3 regions of the Mesorhizobium sp. M4A.F.Ca.ET.020.02.1.1 genome follow, and region 2 is predicted to be linked to each of the others. Evidence: predicted binding sites of a transcription regulator. Region 2 holds the regulator's gene; each other region holds the start of a gene.

Region 1 (4,830 bases), on a different contig from region 2:
CCGCGAACGAGGCAAAGAAGGCGCTTCTGGAGCGCTTCAAGTCAAAGCCGGCGGCGGACGATCCTGCAGTGCTGGCGCGACAAGCCGAACGCAAGGCAATCCTTGAGGCGCGCGCGATACGCGAAGCCGAAAAGGCCAGGCTGAAGCAGGAAAAGCTGGCCCGCGAAGCGGCTGAGAAGGCCGCGCGCGAGGCAGCTGCCGAGGCAGCGCGCATTGCCGCCGAAGAGGCGGCTGCGGCGGAGGCCAAGATCCGGGAAGCCGAAGAGAACGAGCGCATTTCCCGCTTGCTCGCCGACGAGGCCGAACGCAAGGCCAAGCGCGATGCGCGCTATGCCGCGCGCAAGGCGCGTGTCGGCCGGACGCCTCCGGGCTTCTCGGCCCGCTAACAGCGGTTTCGTTCGAAGAGCAGGTTCAGGGTCGCCAAGGGCGGCCCCGAACGCGTTTGCCGTGCGGCAAACGTCAGGCCACCAGCTTCAAGCCGACGATGCCGCAGACGATGAGGCCGATGCAGGCGAGCCGAACCACGGTCGCCGGCTCGCCGAGCAGCCAGATGCCGAGCAGCGCGGTGCCGACGGTGCCGATGCCGGTCCACACCGCATAGGCGGTGCCGACGGGCAGCGCCTTCAGCGCCAGGCCGAGCAGGCCGAGGCTGACGATCATCGAGGCGACGGTCAGCACCGTCGGCACCAGCTTAGAGAAACCGTCAGTGTATTTCAGGCCGATCGCCCAGCCGATCTCGAACAGGCCGGCGAAAAACAGGTAAATCCACGACATCGGGACGCTCCATTCGCTGCGTGCTGCCCACAAGGCGCGTTGCGGTCCAACTGTGCCGACGCGCGGAGCAGCACTGGGAGCACGGGTCGTCCCGGCCGGGTTTTGGGAGAGAAGCGAGGTCGTCCTCGCCACACTGATATAGGCAGTCCTCGGCCCAATCAACAAAACACCGGCAGCATGATCCATGCCGCCGGTTGTAAATCCGCGCCGTGACGGATCAGCCGAGGCCTATTTGTCCTTGAGCCGCGTCGCCTTCACCGGCGGCGCCTTAAGGGCCGGGGCCGCGGCGGGCTTCTTCGCGTCCTTCTTCGGCTTACGGGCTTCCTTGCCCGCCTTCATCGCACCTTTAGCCATGATTCGTTCCTCCGATTGTGGGCGATGAAGTGAAACAAGAGAAAAGCCGGACTGCAAGAGGACATTGTCGGACGCGCGTGGCGGCCTAGCCGCTGTCAACCGGTTTTCGCCGGTGAATCGCCTGTGGACCTTCGACGGCCGAGCGTTAATGCGCACCACGACGAAACGGAATCGGGCGTCGCGCTTTAAGTCTTTGTCTTGATGCTCTCCCCAAAACCGCTGCGCAGTTTTGGGCCACATGCATTAAGCTCCAGGCGTCAACCGGGACAGCGCGGCATGGCTGGGCATGGCGGATCGAAAAAGGTCATCTACGCGGCGCTTGCCGGTAATCTGGCGATCGCGTTGACCAAATTCGCCGCCGCGGCCTTCACCGGCAGTTCGGCGATGCTTTCGGAAGGCGTGCATTCGCTGGTCGACACCGGCAATGGCGGGCTGCTGCTCTACGGCATGCATCGCGCCGCCCGCCCGCCCGATCGCAGCCATCCGCTCGGCCATGGCCGCGAGCTCTATTTCTGGAGCTTCATCGTCGCCCTCCTCGTCTTCGCGCTTGGCGCCGGCGTGTCGTTCTACGAAGGCGTGGTGCACATCATGGCGCCGGAGCCGGTCGCCAATGTCATGGTCAACTATGTCGTGCTCGGCCTTTCCTTCCTGTTCGAGGGCAGTTCCTGGTATGTGGCGCTGATGGCGTTCCGCCGTGAGAAGGGCAGGCTGGGCTGGTTCGAGGCGGTGCGGCTCAGCAAGGATCCAAGCGTCTATACGGTGCTGTTCGAGGACAGCGCGGCGCTGCTCGGCCTGGTCGTCGCCTTTGCCGGCATATTGGCGGCGGAAGTCTTTGCCATGCCCGAGCTCGACGGCGCCGCCTCGATCGGCATCGCGCTGATCCTCGGCTCGACCGCGATCTTCCTGGCGCGCGAGAGCAAGGGCTTGCTCATAGGCGAGCCGGCATTGCCGGAGGTGCAGAAGAGGGTGCTGGCCATCGTGCAGCAGGATCCAGCGGTGCGGCGGGCGAACGGCGTTGTCACCGTCCATATGGGACCGCAAGAGATCGTCGCCGGCCTGAGCGTCGAGTTCGAGGACCATCTGACGGCGCCCGAGATCGAAGTCTGCGTCGAGCGGCTGGAGGCGCGGCTGAAAACCGAGATGCCGGAGATCACGCGGCTGTTCGTCAAGCCGCAGACGACCGGAACGTGGGAGCAACGCCGCAAGCTGATCGACGCCGCGTCCGGCGACCAGCCGATTTAGCCAAGTCATTGCATGGTCCGGTTGCCGCGCTAGAATCTCCAAGACTATCCAGGGAGAAGCTAGGATGAAAATCGACGGCGGGTGCCATTGCGGCGCCATCACCTACGAAGCCGAGGTCGACCCCGAAAAGACCTCGATCTGCCACTGCACGGACTGCCAGCAATTGACTGGCACAGCCTTCCGCGTGACGGTTCCAGCCCCGGAAAGCAACTATCGGATCACCAGCGGCTCGCCGAAGGTCTACATCAAGACCGGATCCTCTGGCGCCAAGCGCGCGCAGGGCTTTTGCGGCGACTGCGGCTCCCATCTCTATGCGACCTCGGTCGGCGATGGGCCGAAGATTTATGGCATCAGGGCCGGTACGTCGCGTCAGCGCGAGGAACTGATTCCGAGAAAGCAGGTCTGGCACCGCTCCGCACTGCAATGGTTGCCGGAATTCCAGGGCATGACGACCATCGAGGAGCAGTAGCGCCGCCTCAGTCGCCGTCCTCGACAACCCTCAGCCTCAACTGGCCGGTCTTGGAATCCGCCACTCTGGCGCCGGCCTCGACCCTGCCGCCGCGCGGCGCCTCCGCTTCGCCTTCGCCAAACTCCAGCGCCTCGATCTTCTGGCCGCGCTTGGTCACTTTAGACGTCGAGACCAGAATGTCGTCGATGTCCTTGGCCGACTGGGTAAAATGCGTCTGCAGCCGGCGTACCCGCTCGTCGACACGCCCCACATCCTCCATCAGCCGGATCACCTCGCCCTGGATCAGATGCGCCTGCTCGCGCATGCGGGCATCCTTCAGGATTGCCTGGATGACCTGGATCGACAGCATCAACAGCGACGGCGAGACGATGACGACGCGGGCCCGGTGCGCCTTCTGCACCACCGCCTCGAAATTCTCGTGAATCTCGGCGAATACCGATTCCGAGGGCACGAACATGAAGGCGGTGTCCTGCGTTTCGCCCTGGAGCAGGTATTTGTCGGCGATATCGCGGATATGCACCTCGATATCGCGCCGGAAGGCCTGCGCCGCGGTCTTCTGCATCTCCGCGCCTTCGGCGGCGCGGATGGCGTTCCAGGCCTCCAGCGGGAATTTGGCGTCGATGGCGAGCGACGGTGCGCCGTTCGGCATACGCACCAGGCAGTCCGGCCGGCTGCCGTTCGACAAGGTCGCCTGGAATTCATAGGCACCATGCGGCAGGCCATCGGCGACGATCGTCTCCATGCGCGACTGGCCGAAGGCGCCGCGCGTCTGCTTGTTGGAGAGGATCGCCTGCAGCTGCACGACCTGGCCGGCGAGCGACTGGATGTTGCCTTGCGCGGTATCGATCACCGCCAGCCGTTCCTGCAGCTTGGCCAGGCTCTCATGCGTCGATTTGGTCTGCTCGGTCATGGTCTGGCCGATGCGGCCGGTCATGGCGTCGAGACGCTGGCCGATCGACTGGGTGAGCTCGGCCTGCCGCGCCCCGAACACTTCGGCGATAGCACCCATGCGCCCCTGCATCTCGGCCTGGGCCTGCAGGATGCCAGCCATCCGCGCCTCGGCGTCGCGTGCATGGTCGGCGGCCTCCGCCGCGGCGATCGTGCGTGCCTTGGCCGAGCGCCACAGCGCGATGACCAGCGCAACGAAGAGGCCGAGGAACAGGATCGCGCCGAAGGCCAGCATATGGCCGAGCGTGAGCGTGCTGGCGCCGAGCCGGGCCACGGGTTCGGAAAGGATGGAGCTCAGGTCGTTCATAAGGGCAGCATAGATGATTCGGCCCCCCGGCACAGATCAAAACGTGAACAGGTCAAAGCTGCCCCGGTTGACGCTTTTCGCATGACGTCTTAGGTGAGACGCCATGTCGATCAAGCCACTTGTCATTCTACCTGATCCCGTCCTGCGCCAGGTGTCCAAACCGGTCGAGCGCGTCGACGCGCCCTTGCGCAAGCTGGCTGGCGACATGCTGGACACCATGTATGACGCGCCGGGCATCGGCCTGGCGGCCATCCAGATCGGCGAGCCGCTGCGCATGCTGGTCATCGACCTTGCCAAGGAGGACGAGACGCCGGCGCCACATGTCTTCATCAATCCGGAAATCCTCGAAAGCTCCGACCAGCGTTCCGTCTATGAGGAAGGCTGCCTGTCGATTCCGGATTACTATGCCGAGGTCGAGCGTCCCGCCGCGGTGCGGGTGAAGTATCTCGACCGCGACGGCAAGCTGCAGGAGATGCAGGCCGAAGGGTTGATGGCGACCTGCCTGCAGCATGAGATCGACCATCTCAACGGCGTGCTGTTCATCGACCACATCTCGAAGCTGAAGCGCGACATGGTCGTGAAGAAATTCAGGAAGCTCGCCAGGGACAAGGCGCCGGGCAAGCTGGTGGGCTAGGGGGTACCGTTTCTTGAGTCTGGGTGCAGATATTGATATCATTGATATCAATCTGAGGCACGCTGATGGGTGACATGCTGATCAGGGGTATTCCCGAACCTT
Region 2 (2,878 bases):
CGACGGCGCAAGGACGCAACATCCGGCGTGTCGGACTCGATTTCGCGCAAGGCGATGTGCTGCTCGAAAGGGGCCGCCTGCTTGATCCCGCGGCACTGTCGCTGGCGGCATCCGCCAACCATCCGTGTTTGAGCGTGGTGAAGCGGCCGCTGGTCGCCATCATCGCCACCGGCGACGAACTGCTGCCGCCCGGCAGCGAGCTTGGTCCCGACCAGATCATTTCGTCCAACGCCTATGGCGTCGCCGCCGCCGCTCAGTCGGTCGGCGCCCGCGCGCTCGATCTCGGCATCGCCGCCGACCGCAAGGAAGCGATCGCCGCGCTGGTCAGGCAGGCCGTCGAGCAGCAGGCCGATGTCATCGTCACGCTGGGCGGCGCCTCGGTCGGCGACCACGATCTGATCCACGACGTGCTGACCGGCGAAGGCATGACGCTCGATTTCTGGAAGATCGCCATGCGCCCGGGCAAGCCGCTGATGTTCGGCCGGATGGGGCGCACGCGCTGTATCGGCCTGCCGGGCAACCCTGTCGCCAGCCTGGTCTGCTCGAAATTGTTCCTGAAGCCCTTGCTGGCGCGACTCGGTGGCCGCGACTTCCGGCAGGACCTGCGCGAGGCACGCCTGGGCACGGCGATGCAGGCCAATGATCTCAGGCAGGATTACGTGCGCGCCGTGGTCCGCGAAGAAGCCGGCTCAATGGTTGCCACCCCCTTCGGCATCCAGGACTCCTCGATGCTGCGCATGCTCGCCGACGCCAACGGCCTTGTCGTGCGGGAGCCCTTCGCCCCGGCTGCAGCCGCAGGCGACGCTTGCCGCGTGCTGATGCTACGCTGAACAAAACGTCAACGCATTCATTAAACTTTAAACGGTTGCGGAACACAACTGGAACAGATAGTGTTTGTTCTGGGTTTGTTTTTCTGATTCTGGTTTCAGAACCCGTGGGGGCCGCCATGCTGACGCGCAAACAACATGAACTCCTGATGTTCATCCATGAACGGCTGAAGGAAAGCGGCATTCCGCCCTCGTTCGACGAGATGAAGGAGGCGCTCGATCTCGCCTCGAAGTCGGGCATCCACCGGCTGATCACGGCGCTGGAAGAGCGCGGCTTCATTCGCCGGCTGCCGAACCGGGCGCGTGCTCTGGAAGTGCTGCGCCTGCCTGACTCGATCGCGCCCGGTCTCAATGCGGCGAAGAAGTTTTCGCCGAGCGTCATCCAGGGAAGCCTGGGACAGGGCAATCTCGGTCGGCAAATCAAACCGGCGTCGCCGTCGCGTACCCCCAGCAATGACGACGACGCTGTGTCGGCGGTGTCGATCCCGGTAATGGGCCGCATCGCCGCCGGCGTGCCGATCGACGCCATCCAGCACCAGACGCATTCGATCTCGGTGCCCCCGGACATGATCTCGGGCGGCGAGCATTATGCGCTGGAGGTCAAGGGCGACTCGATGATCGAGGCCGGTATCTTCGACGGCGATACGGTCATCATCCGCAACGCCGACACGGCGAGCCCCGGCGAGATCGTTGTGGCGCTGGTCGACGAGGAAGAGGCGACGCTGAAGCGCTTCCGCCGCAAGGGCGCATCGATCGCGCTCGAAGCTGCCAACCCTGCCTATGAGACCCGCATCTTCGGCCCTGACCGGGTCAAGGTGCAAGGCAAGCTGGTCGGCCTGATCCGGCGCTACTGAGCCGACGGCGCCAGTTTGACCACCGGTTTTTCGGGTCTCTGGTAAGGCGGCAGTCCCCTCGCCTCGCGAGAGTATTTGCGCTGCTCGTGCCATGGCCGGTAGGGCTTTTCGACCGCGTAGCGGATTGTTGCTTGCGCGCTCGCCGATTGCGGATCGAAGAAGACAGCGGCACTGCCGGAGCGGGCGAGCTGACGTTTGGTGACGACGAGGGCCAGCGAATTCCAGCAGGGACTGTAGGCGGTGGCGTCGTCGATGACGATCAGGTCGGCGAAGGCGCAGGCCGGCCGCGCCGTCTTGCGGTTTTCCGCGAGCGCCACGATTGCGCCTGACGGATGTCGGGCAAGGCATAGCCCGTCCCTGCAGTAAAATGGCGAGCCCGGCGGCAGGTCGAGCGGATCGATGTCGAAGCGTGCATCCCCTGTCTCGAAGGTCTCCGGCTCGACGATGGTCTCGGCCACCAGCGCGCGTTTCCAATTGTCGGTGGTGAATTCGTTCGACCGCACCCGGTTGACGGCGAGCTCGCCGCCTCCGATCGGCATCGCCACCAGATGCGCATCCTCCGAGATCAGCACATCGGGCGTGCGGGTATTGGAAACCGTCAGCAGGCCCGCCAGAGCGAAGGGGATCGCCGCAAGTCTCAGCCAGGTCGTGGCCATGGTCGCGATGACCAGCGCTATCGTCACGAAAAGCACCGACTGGATGGAGATCAGCCCGACGGCATCGACCGGCGAGCGTTCGGAAATCCACCCGGAGATCGCGATCATCGCGGTCAGGCCCTTGCCCATCAGATACAGGAATGGCCAGTCGAGGCCGAACGGCATCGTCAGGGCGCTGGCGACCCCCAGGAACATGACCACCGAAACGATCGGCATGACGGCCAGGTTGGCGACCAGGCTGAGTGGCGAAACGCGCTGGAAGTGCCAGATGGCGAAGAGCGCCGTGGCGCTGCCGGCGATGATCGAGGTCATGGCAAGGCCACCCATCCCCATCACCAGTTTGCGCGACGTAAAGCGAAGGAACGATCGCTTCGGCGGCGGCGTGGTCGTCCTGTCGGCGCGATAGTCGGCCCAGCCGGCATAGGCGCCGACCAGGGCAGCCGTGGCGGCGAAGGACATCTGGAAGCTCGGGCCGACCACTTCGTGCGGCGACACCAGGATGACGGCGATGGCCGAGATCGCCAGATTGCGCATGGTGAGC
Region 3 (8,940 bases), on a different contig from region 2:
AACAGCGGCTTCTTGCCGGGGTGGATGCCGATCGCCGCATAGACGATGTCGGCCACGGCGAGCGAAGCCTTCAGCACGTCGAGATGGCCGTTGGTCAGCGGGTCGAAGGAGCCTGCGTAAAGGGCGATGCGTTCGGTCATGGCAGGCTTCTAGCGGGCGCGCGGACGGAAGGCAAATCCGATTGATGCGGCATCCGTGAACCTTTTCGCAGACTGAACGACAGATGAATGCGACGATCAGGAACGTTTCACGCAGCGTTCACTAGGTTGCCGCTTCAGGAGATGAAACCAAAGTCCCATCTATCCGTTATTAGGCGCAGGAGAACACGCACATGCTGATCTACATGCTAGCCACCGCAATGACAGTCGCCATGCTGATCGCCACCGCATTCGGTCTGCATCAGGAAGCCGTGCGCGTTCGCGCCAAGACGAACACGCGGCGCTTCGAAGTCCGCAAACCCTATCGCCACTACTGAATTGCGCCCCGCTTGATTGCGCGAACAGTCCCGATTGCGCCGGCCGTCTGGCCGGCGTTGCTGTTTTAAGCTTATTCGGCAATATCCGGAGCATCGTCCGTGGCATCGGCCTCGCCTTCGACGCTCTCTTCCTCATCCGATTGCGGTTCCGAAATCCGCTCCACCGAAACGACCTTCTCGCCTTCGGCCGTGTTGAAGATGGTCACGCCCTTGGTGGCGCGGCTGGCGAAACGGATGCCGTTGACGGGGACGCGGATGACCGTGCCGCCGTCCGACACCAGCATGATCTGGTCGTCATTGCCAACGGGGAAGGTCGCCACGAGACGACCGATCTCGGCCGTCTTCGACACGTCGGTGGCGCGGATGCCCTTGCCGCCGCGCCCGGTCAGTCGAAAGTCGTAGGACGAAGATCGCTTGCCGTAGCCATATTCCGTCACCGTCAGCACGAGGCGCTCATGCTCCTTGAGGAATTCGTAGCGTTCGTCGGAAAGCTCCGCCTCCTCGCCGATCTCCTCATTGGTCAGCGCGATCTCTTCCTCTTCACCGGCAACACCGGCGGCAAGCCGCCGCTCCGCGGCCGCCCGCTTCAGGTAGGCGGCGCGCTCGGCGGGCGAAGCGTCGACGTTTTCGATCACCGACATGGAGATGACCCGGTCGGTCTCGGCCATGGCGATGCCGCGCACGCCGACCGAGTTGCGGCTCTGGAAGACGCGCACGTCGCTGACCGGGAAGCGGATGCACTGGCCCGAATTCGCCGTCAGAAGCACGTCGTCATTGTCGGTGCAGGTCTCGACGCCGAGGATCTCGTCGCCTTCCTCCTCCAGCTTCATGGCGATCTTGCCGTTGCGGTTGACCTGGACGAAGTCGGACAGCTTGTTCCTGCGCACGGTGCCGCGCGTGGTGGCGAACATCACGTCGAGCTCACCCCAGCTTGCCTCGTCCTCGGGCAGCGGCATGATGGTGGTGATGCGCTCGCCCTGCTCCAGCGGCAGCATGTTGATCAGCGCCTTGCCGCGCGACTGCGGGTTGCCGATAGGCAGTCGCCACACCTTCTCCTTGTAGACGATGCCGCGCGAGGAGAAGAACAGCACCGGCGTGTGCGTGTTTGCGACGAACAGGCGAGTGACGAAATCCTCTTCCTTGGTCGACATGCCGGAGCGGCCCTTGCCGCCGCGGCGCTGCGCCCGGTAGAGCGAGAGCGGCACGCGCTTTATGTAACCGGAATGGCTGACGGTGACGACCATGTCCTCGCGCTGGATCAGGTCCTCGTCTTCCATGTCCGCGCCGCCGTCGGAGAGTTCGGTGCGGCGCGGCGTGCCGAACTCGTCGCGGACCGCGATCAGCTCGTCCTTGACGATCTGCTGGATGCGCGCGCGGGACGACAAAATGTCAAGATAATCAACGATCTCGGCGCCGATCTTGTTCAACTCGTCGGCGATCTCGTCACGGCCGAGCGCAGTCAGGCGCTGCAGGCGCAACTCGAGAATGGCGCGGGCCTGCTCTTCCGACAGATTATAGGTGCCGTCCTCGTTGATGCGGTGGCGCGGGTCGTCGATTAGCTTGATCAGCGACGCGACGTCGTGGGCCGGCCAGCGCCGTTCCATCAACTGCTCGCGCGCCGTCTGCGGATCGGGCGCGGTGCGGATCAGCTTGATCACCTCGTCGATGTTGGCAACGGCGATGGCGAGACCGACCAGGACGTGCGCGCGTTCGCGCGCCTTACGCAAAAGGTACTTGGTGCGGCGGCTGATCACCTCCTCGCGGAAACCGACGAACGCCTTCAGCATGTCGATCAGCGTCATCACTTCCGGCTTGCCGCCGTTCAGCGCCACCATGTTCGCGCCGAAGGAGGTCTGCAGCGGGGTGAAGCGGTAGAGCTGGTTGAGGATGACATCAGCGACGGCGTCGCGCTTCAGTTCGACGACGACGCGGTAGCCCTGGCGGTCGCTCTCGTCGCGAATGTCGGAAATGCCCTCGATGCGCTTGTCGCGCACCAGCTCGGCCATCTTCTCGATCATCGAGGCCTTGTTCACCTGATAGGGAATCTCGGTGATGACGATCGATTCACGGTCGTTGCCGCGCGCCTCGATATTGACGCGGCCGCGCATGACGATGGAGCCACGGCCGGTCGAATAGGCGCTGTAGATGCCTGAACGGCCAAGCACGATGCCGCCGGTCGGAAAATCCGGACCGGGCACGATCTCCATCAGTGTCGGCAGGTCGATTGCAGGGTTGTCGATGAGGGCGATGGCGCCGTTGCAGACTTCGCCGAGATTGTGCGGCGGGATGTTGGTGGCCATGCCGACGGCGATGCCGCCGGAGCCGTTGACCAGAAGGTTCGGGAAGCGGGCCGGCAGAACCTTCGGCTCGCTGCCCGACGCGTCGTAGGTGTCCTGGAAGTCGACGGTTTCCTTGTCGATGTCCTCCAGCAATTCATGCGCGACCTTGGTCAGCCGCGACTCGGTGTAGCGCATCGCCGCCGGCGGATCGCCGTCGATCGAGCCGAAATTGCCCTGCCCGTCGATCAGCGGCACGCGCAGCGACCAGTCCTGCGCCATGCGCACCAGGGCGTCATAGATAGAGGCGTCGCCATGCGGATGGTACTTACCCATCACGTCGGCGACCGGGCGCGCCGATTTCACATACTTGCGGTTCCAGTGGTAGCCGCTCTCATGCGAAGCGTAGAGGATGCGGCGATGCACCGGCTTCAGACCGTCGCGCACGTCGGGCAGCGCGCGGCTGACGATCACGCTCATGGCGTAATCAAGATAGGAGCGCTGCATCTCCTCGATGATCGAAATCGGCTCGATGCCGGTCGGGCCGCCGTCGGCGCCGCGCGGTGTCTTCTGGTCGGTCAAATCAGGTCACAATCCAGTCGGGAATCACTCGCTGCTTATATAGGAAGCGGCGCCGAAACTCCAATCTTCGTGGCGCTTTTCCAGAGACAATTTTGGCGGCAATTTCAAAAGGATACCGCTGATTGCGACGATATGGCCACGGTGGGTTTCGCCGCCGCCGGGGCTGGTTCGTCGCCGATCGCCGTCACCGAGAGCGACCGCAAGTACGCTGAACCGGCCCCGGTGGCCGCGTTACGGGCGCCCTCAGTAGCCGCCAGTCCGGCGCGCGCGGTAGGCGCCAGGCGCTTCTCCCATCTCGCGCCTGAAGCGGCGGTTGAAGGTCGACAGGTCGCTGAAACCGGCGTTGAAGGCGATCGTCGAGATCGCCGTGTCGGAGGTGCGCAGTCGCACGGCGGCCTTGTGCAGCCTGGTTTTGAGCAGGAACTGGTAAGGCGTCATCCCGGCGACTTGCCGGAAGCTGCGCAGGAAATGATAGGGGCTCGTCGCCGCGCTGCTGGCGAGGTCGGCGAGCGACAGCGGGCGGTCTGCTTCGAGTTCGATCAGCCGCACCGCCTCGGCGACCCGTTTCTGGTCGCGACGGCTCGGCGCGCGGGCGGCATAAACGGCATCCGAGCTCGTCCTGACCACCGCGCCGGCAATGCGCAGGCCGAGTTCCTCGAATGCGTCGGCGTCGCCGGTTTCCCGCGCGGCTTCCGCTTCCGCCAGCAGCGGCGCAAGCGCCGGCAACGGCGGCAGGCGCGGCGCGGCGAAGCCAAGCCGCATGGCGCCGGGCACGTCGGCGACAATGCGCTCCATATAGGTCGGCGAAAAATGGAAGGAGAGGCAGCGGTCGCCGGCGCCGTGCTCATGCCCGCACTCATAGCAGGCGCCGGGATTGCCGAGCAGGATCGCGCCGGGCGCAAGCATCGCCGTGCCCTCGCGTGTCCGGTAGCGGAACGTGCCCTGGGTTACCGCGGCAACGCAAAAGCCGCGATGCTCTTCCTCGAACGGGCTGTCGCCGACGCCGGCGGTGCACACGACGTCCGACACCTGCCAGCCCCGGCCCGAGACGATTTTCTTCTCACGCGTCGTCATCGCCCGAAAGTTAGCAATTTTCCCCAAGCGCAGAACCCTTTCCTGCCTCTATTGGTCGTGCTCTCCTGACAAACGAGGCAGTAGTCATGATCGGTTCCTTCGCTGAGGCCCTGCACAGCGGCGAGCCCAACCCCGGCCTAGCCGAAAAGCTGGCGCTCTATGGGCGCTTCGTCGGCGCCTGGACATTCGACGCCACCCGCCATCTCGAGGACGGCACGGTTCTTACCGGGCGTGGCGAGGTGCATTTCGGCTGGGTTCTGGAGGGCAAGGCGATCCAGGACGTGTGGATCCTGCCCGCGCGCAATACTGGTGTACAGACATCTCTCGGCGCGTGGACGTTCTACGGTACGACCCTGCGCGTCTACGATCCCGGGGTCGATGCCTGGCACATCTTCTGGAGCGATCCGCGCAACCAATACTACAGCCGGCAGCTCGGCCGCGCCGAGGGCGAGACGATCGTGCAGGTCGGCGCCGATGGCTCCGGCGCGTCGGTGCGTTGGAGCTTTTCGCGCATCACCGAGAATTCGTTCCGTTAGCTCGGCGAGCGCTCGCATGACGGCGGCGCCACCTGGCGGCTCGAGGTCGAATTCCTCGCCCGCCGCACGACTTGAGGCTGATCGGCTACCCTAATGAAAAAACGGAGAAAACGATGCTTGACCACATCTCGCTCGGCGTTGGCGACACAACTGTCTCGAAGCGCTTCTACGATGCCTTGCTGCAACCACTTGGCTATGGCTGCCTCAGCCAGTCGCCCGGCTCGCTCGGCTATGGCGCCAATGCAGTGGCGCTCTGGGTGAATGAAGCCGCGCGGCCGGTGCCGGCGGACACGGAGTCCGGCCTGCATTTCTGCTTCGCCGCGCCGACGCGAAAGAGCGTCGATGCCTTCCACGCGGCCGCGTTGCGTGAGGGCGGCAGGGACAATGGCCCGCCTGGCTTGCGCGCCGCTTATGGTGAAAACTACTATGCCGCCTTCGTCATAGACCCTGACGGGTACCGGCTCGAGGCTTACTGCGGCAAAGCTGAATAGCCGGCTGAAATCCCCTCCCTTCCTGTTCCCACCGCTCCCGCTTTGCTCTACCAATTGACGAGCTTGGGCTTCGCCCGGCGGGAGGGGACCAGCGATGCCGAGCTTCGACAGCCTGTTCAATGCCTTCGTCACCATACTGGTGACCATCGACCCGCCCGGGCTGGCGCCGCTTTTCCTCGCTGTGACGCGCGGCATGAACCGCGAGGAGCGCCAGCAAGTTTCGGTGCGGGCCTCGGTGATCGGCTTCCTGGTGATGGCGCTGTTCGCGGTTGCCGGCGCCTCGATCCTGTCGGTGTTCGGCATCACGCTGCCGGCCTTCCGCGTCGCCGGCGGTTTCCTGCTCTTCTTCATCGCCTTCGAAATGGTGTTCGAGCGCCGGCAGGACCGCAAGGAGAAGATCGGCGACGTCGCCATCACCAAGGACATGATCCACAATATCGCCGCCTTCCCGCTGGCGATCCCGCTGATCGCCGGCCCGGGCGCGATTTCGGCGACGGTGCTGCTGTCGGGACACTTCGACGGTTTCGCGGCGCAGGCGGCGCTGGTTGGCATCATCTTCGTCTGCCTCGCCATCACCTATCTGGTGTTCGTGCTGGCGGAGCGCATCGACCGCATCCTCGGCCAGACCGGCCGCTCGATCCTGACGCGGCTGCTCGGCGTCATCCTGGCGGCGCTCGCCGTACAGTTCGTTGCGGACGGCGTCAGGGCACTAATGGCTGCCTAAGCGGGACCCCTGCTGCCTTATTTCGCGGCGGTATCGACGACCTCGAAATCATGCGTGACCGTCGCCGTCTTGGCCATCATCGCGGTCGCCGAGCAGTACTTTTCGATCGAGAGGTCGATCGCGCGCTTCACCTTTTCATGCGAGAGCCCGCGGCCCTTGACGATGAAATGCATGTGGATGCGGGTGAAGACCCTGGGCTCCTTCTCTGCCCGGTCGGCGTCGAGCTCGACGACGCAATCCTCGATCGCCTCGCGGCCTTTTTCGAGGATGTGGACGACGTCGTAGGCCGAACAGCCGCCGGTGCCGATCAGCACGAGCTCCATCGGGCTCGGCCCCGGCGTTTTGCCCTCCGGGCCGGACGCTGTTCCGAGGACAACCTTGTGGCCGCTGCCGGACTCACCGACGAAGGTGCGTTCCTCGACCCATTTGACGCGTGCTTTCACGGCATTTTTCCTTGCGAGGCCTTGGCCAGCCTATTGACCGAACACGACCGTATGCATGATCCGGCCAGGCAGCAGCGTGAAGATGCCGGCGCCGATCAAGGCGAAGACATAGAGCTTGATCATGGCGCCGCGATGCGCGGCGACGCGATGGGTGTGCGCATACCACACCGCCAGCGGCGCGGTGACCAGCACCAGGATCGACAGCAGATGGATCGGACTGAACGGGCCGATCAGGCGGATCTGCTGGATCCAGAAACTCGAGACGGCGATGACAAGCATCAGCGCCGCCCAGGCATAGCCCATCACGCGGTGGCTCGGCGTGCCTTGCGGAAGCGCCAGCTGCGCGCCGCCAATCGCCAGGGCGGCAAGGGCCGCGAATGCATGCCACGGAATGGGAGGGGGCGCGGATAGCAATGGTCCGAGCGACATCTCCCCTCCTCAATGCCGGTTACGTGGGGCGCTCAGAACGGGATCTCGTCGTCGAGTTCGCGCGACGCACCGCCGCCGCCACCCCTGGAGCCGCCACCGCCGCCGCCGCGGCTGAAGCTGTCGTTCGTGCCGGACTGGCCGAAATCCGAGCCGCGGCTGCTGTTGCCGCCACCGGCATAGCTGCCGACCTGACCGCCGCCCTCGCCGCGCGCGTCGAGCATCTGCAACTCACCACGGAATTTCTGCAGCACGACCTCGGTCGTGTAGCGGTCATTGCCGGTCTGGTCCTGCCATTTGCGCGTCTGCAACTGGCCCTCGACATAGACCTTCATGCCCTTCTTCAGATACTGCTCGGCCACCTTGGCGATCTGGTCGTTGAAGATGACGACGTTGTGCCACTCGGTCTTTTCCTTGCGCTCGCCGGAATTCTTGTCGCGCCAGCTTTCCGAGGTGGCGATGCGGATGTTGACGACCGGCTCACCCGAGTTCAGGCGGCGGATTTCCGGGTCCGCCCCGAGATTGCCGACCAGAATGACCTTGTTGATGCTACCCGCCATCGTACTTCTCCGCGCTCATCCGAAACAAATTTTTGACGCCGCACCTTACAGCTTGCGGGCAATCGCCGCCCGTCGTGACTGGCTTTTCCCACAAGGTTTTTGTTCTCTTTTCGTTCTATGATGTGGGCGATGCGCTGTCAATGGTTGTCAGCAGCATGTAGTGTTCCGGCCCGGAATTTCCACGTGATCGGGAACGGATGGGGTGCCAGGTGAAGTCGATCGCACATGGGGACCAGCAGCGCGAGCAATGGCGGGCGGGCGTCGAGACACGCATGCTGGTATCGGCCAGCAACGGCGCGGCGCAACTCTGCATATTCGAACAATGGGTCGAGCCCACGGTCGGCGCCCCGACCCATTGGCATTCGGTCGAGGAGGTGCTCACGGTCGTCGCCGGGATGGCCGAGGTGTGGATCGATGACCAGCACAGCGTCCTGACGTCAGGCCAGTCTCTCATCGTCCCCGCGCACAGGAAACATGGCTTCCGCAACGTCGGCGACGAACCGCTTCACATCCACGCGGTGTTGGCGTCGCCGATCTTCGAGGCCACCTTCGATGGAGCGGCCGGGCTGGTGAGGCGCTGGCTTCCGCAAGGTTCGTAAACAGCGCTTGCCAAATCAATAAGTATCGACTTATGCTTCTGCCATGATTGAGGCAGAGATTTTCCGCGCGCTGGCCGACCCGACACGGCGCGCCGTCTACGAGCGGCTGGTCGCCAGCGAGATGACCGTGTCGGAGCTGCGCATCGGCATGACGGTGTCGCAGCCGGCGGTGTCGCAGCATCTGGCGGTGCTGCGCGGCGCAGGCCTGGTGGTCGAGCGGCGCGCCGGCCGCAATGCCTATTACCGCGCAGCGCCGGAAGGGCTTGAGCCGCTGCTCGGTTGGATCGAGCGCTACCGCGCGTTCTGGCCGGAACGCATCGAGAAACTGAAGACAGTTTTGAAGGGAATGGACCAATGACGGCAACCGAACGTCCTCCTGCCGATGCGTCGCTCAACTTCGAATGCGAGCTTACCGATCCGCCTGAAAAAGTCTGGCGCGCGCTGACCGAAGCGGAATTGCTGGCGGCCTGGATGATGCCGAACGACATCACTCCCGAAGTGGGCAGCCGTTTCGCCTTTGACGGGCCAGAGGCGCCGATCGAGTGCGAAATCCTCGAAGCCGAGCCCGGCAGGCTGCTGCGCTATTCCTGGCGCGAGCGGCCAAGCAAAGGCAATGGCGGACGGCAAGTGCCGCTCGACGGCCGATTGGACAGCATCGTCACCTTCACGCTCGACCCGACGGTTTCCGGCGGCACGCACCTGCGCATCGTCCATGAGGGCTTTGCGCGCATGCCCGCCGTCGCCATGGCCGGTG

The links. Region 2 encodes LexA, which represses DNA repair genes until DNA is damaged. Its sites were predicted from a motif close to TGTTCNNNNTGTGTTCNG; they were not measured.
Region 1: a site for LexA is predicted at 4,127-4,144, ahead of EN742_RS16835 (DNA recombination protein RmuC). Genes of this name have one in related genera too.
Region 3: a site for LexA is predicted at 7,688-7,705, ahead of ssb (single-stranded DNA-binding protein). Genes of this name have one in related genera too.

What each region holds. Positions count from the first base shown of each region.
Region 1 covers NZ_RZOI01000247.1:2,497-7,326, reverse strand. Annotated here, with positions in the region: gene EN742_RS16860 (DUF6481 family protein) at 1-386, shown strand, start outside; gene sugE (quaternary ammonium compound efflux SMR transporter SugE) at 460-774, opposite strand; gene EN742_RS38160 (hypothetical protein) at 1,003-1,368, opposite strand; gene EN742_RS16845 (cation diffusion facilitator family transporter) at 1,405-2,370, shown strand; gene EN742_RS16840 (GFA family protein) at 2,435-2,839, shown strand; gene EN742_RS16835 (DNA recombination protein RmuC) at 2,847-4,094, opposite strand; gene def (peptide deformylase) at 4,198-4,728, shown strand; gene EN742_RS16825 (plasmid stabilization protein) at 4,794-4,830, shown strand, end outside.
Region 2 covers NZ_RZOI01000164.1:6,796-9,673, forward strand. Annotated here, with positions in the region: gene EN742_RS13200 (molybdopterin molybdotransferase MoeA) at 1-830, shown strand, start outside; gene lexA (transcriptional repressor LexA) at 947-1,681, shown strand; partial or broken gene EN742_RS13210 (ComEC/Rec2 family competence protein) at 1,675-2,878, opposite strand, start outside.
Region 3 covers NZ_RZOI01000036.1:2,715-11,654, forward strand. Annotated here, with positions in the region: gene coaD (pantetheine-phosphate adenylyltransferase) at 1-140, opposite strand, end outside; gene EN742_RS04675 (hypothetical protein) at 332-475, shown strand; gene gyrA (DNA gyrase subunit A) at 547-3,333, opposite strand; gene EN742_RS04685 (AraC family transcriptional regulator) at 3,577-4,407, opposite strand; partial or broken gene EN742_RS04690 (hypothetical protein) at 4,494-5,018, shown strand; gene EN742_RS04695 (VOC family protein) at 5,057-5,434, shown strand; gene EN742_RS04700 (MarC family protein) at 5,529-6,158, shown strand; gene EN742_RS04705 (OsmC family protein) at 6,176-6,601, opposite strand; gene EN742_RS04710 (DUF2306 domain-containing protein) at 6,632-7,030, opposite strand; gene ssb (single-stranded DNA-binding protein) at 7,063-7,587, opposite strand; gene EN742_RS04720 (cupin domain-containing protein) at 7,797-8,186, shown strand; gene EN742_RS04725 (metalloregulator ArsR/SmtB family transcription factor) at 8,230-8,544, shown strand; gene EN742_RS04730 (SRPBCC domain-containing protein) at 8,541-8,940, shown strand, end outside.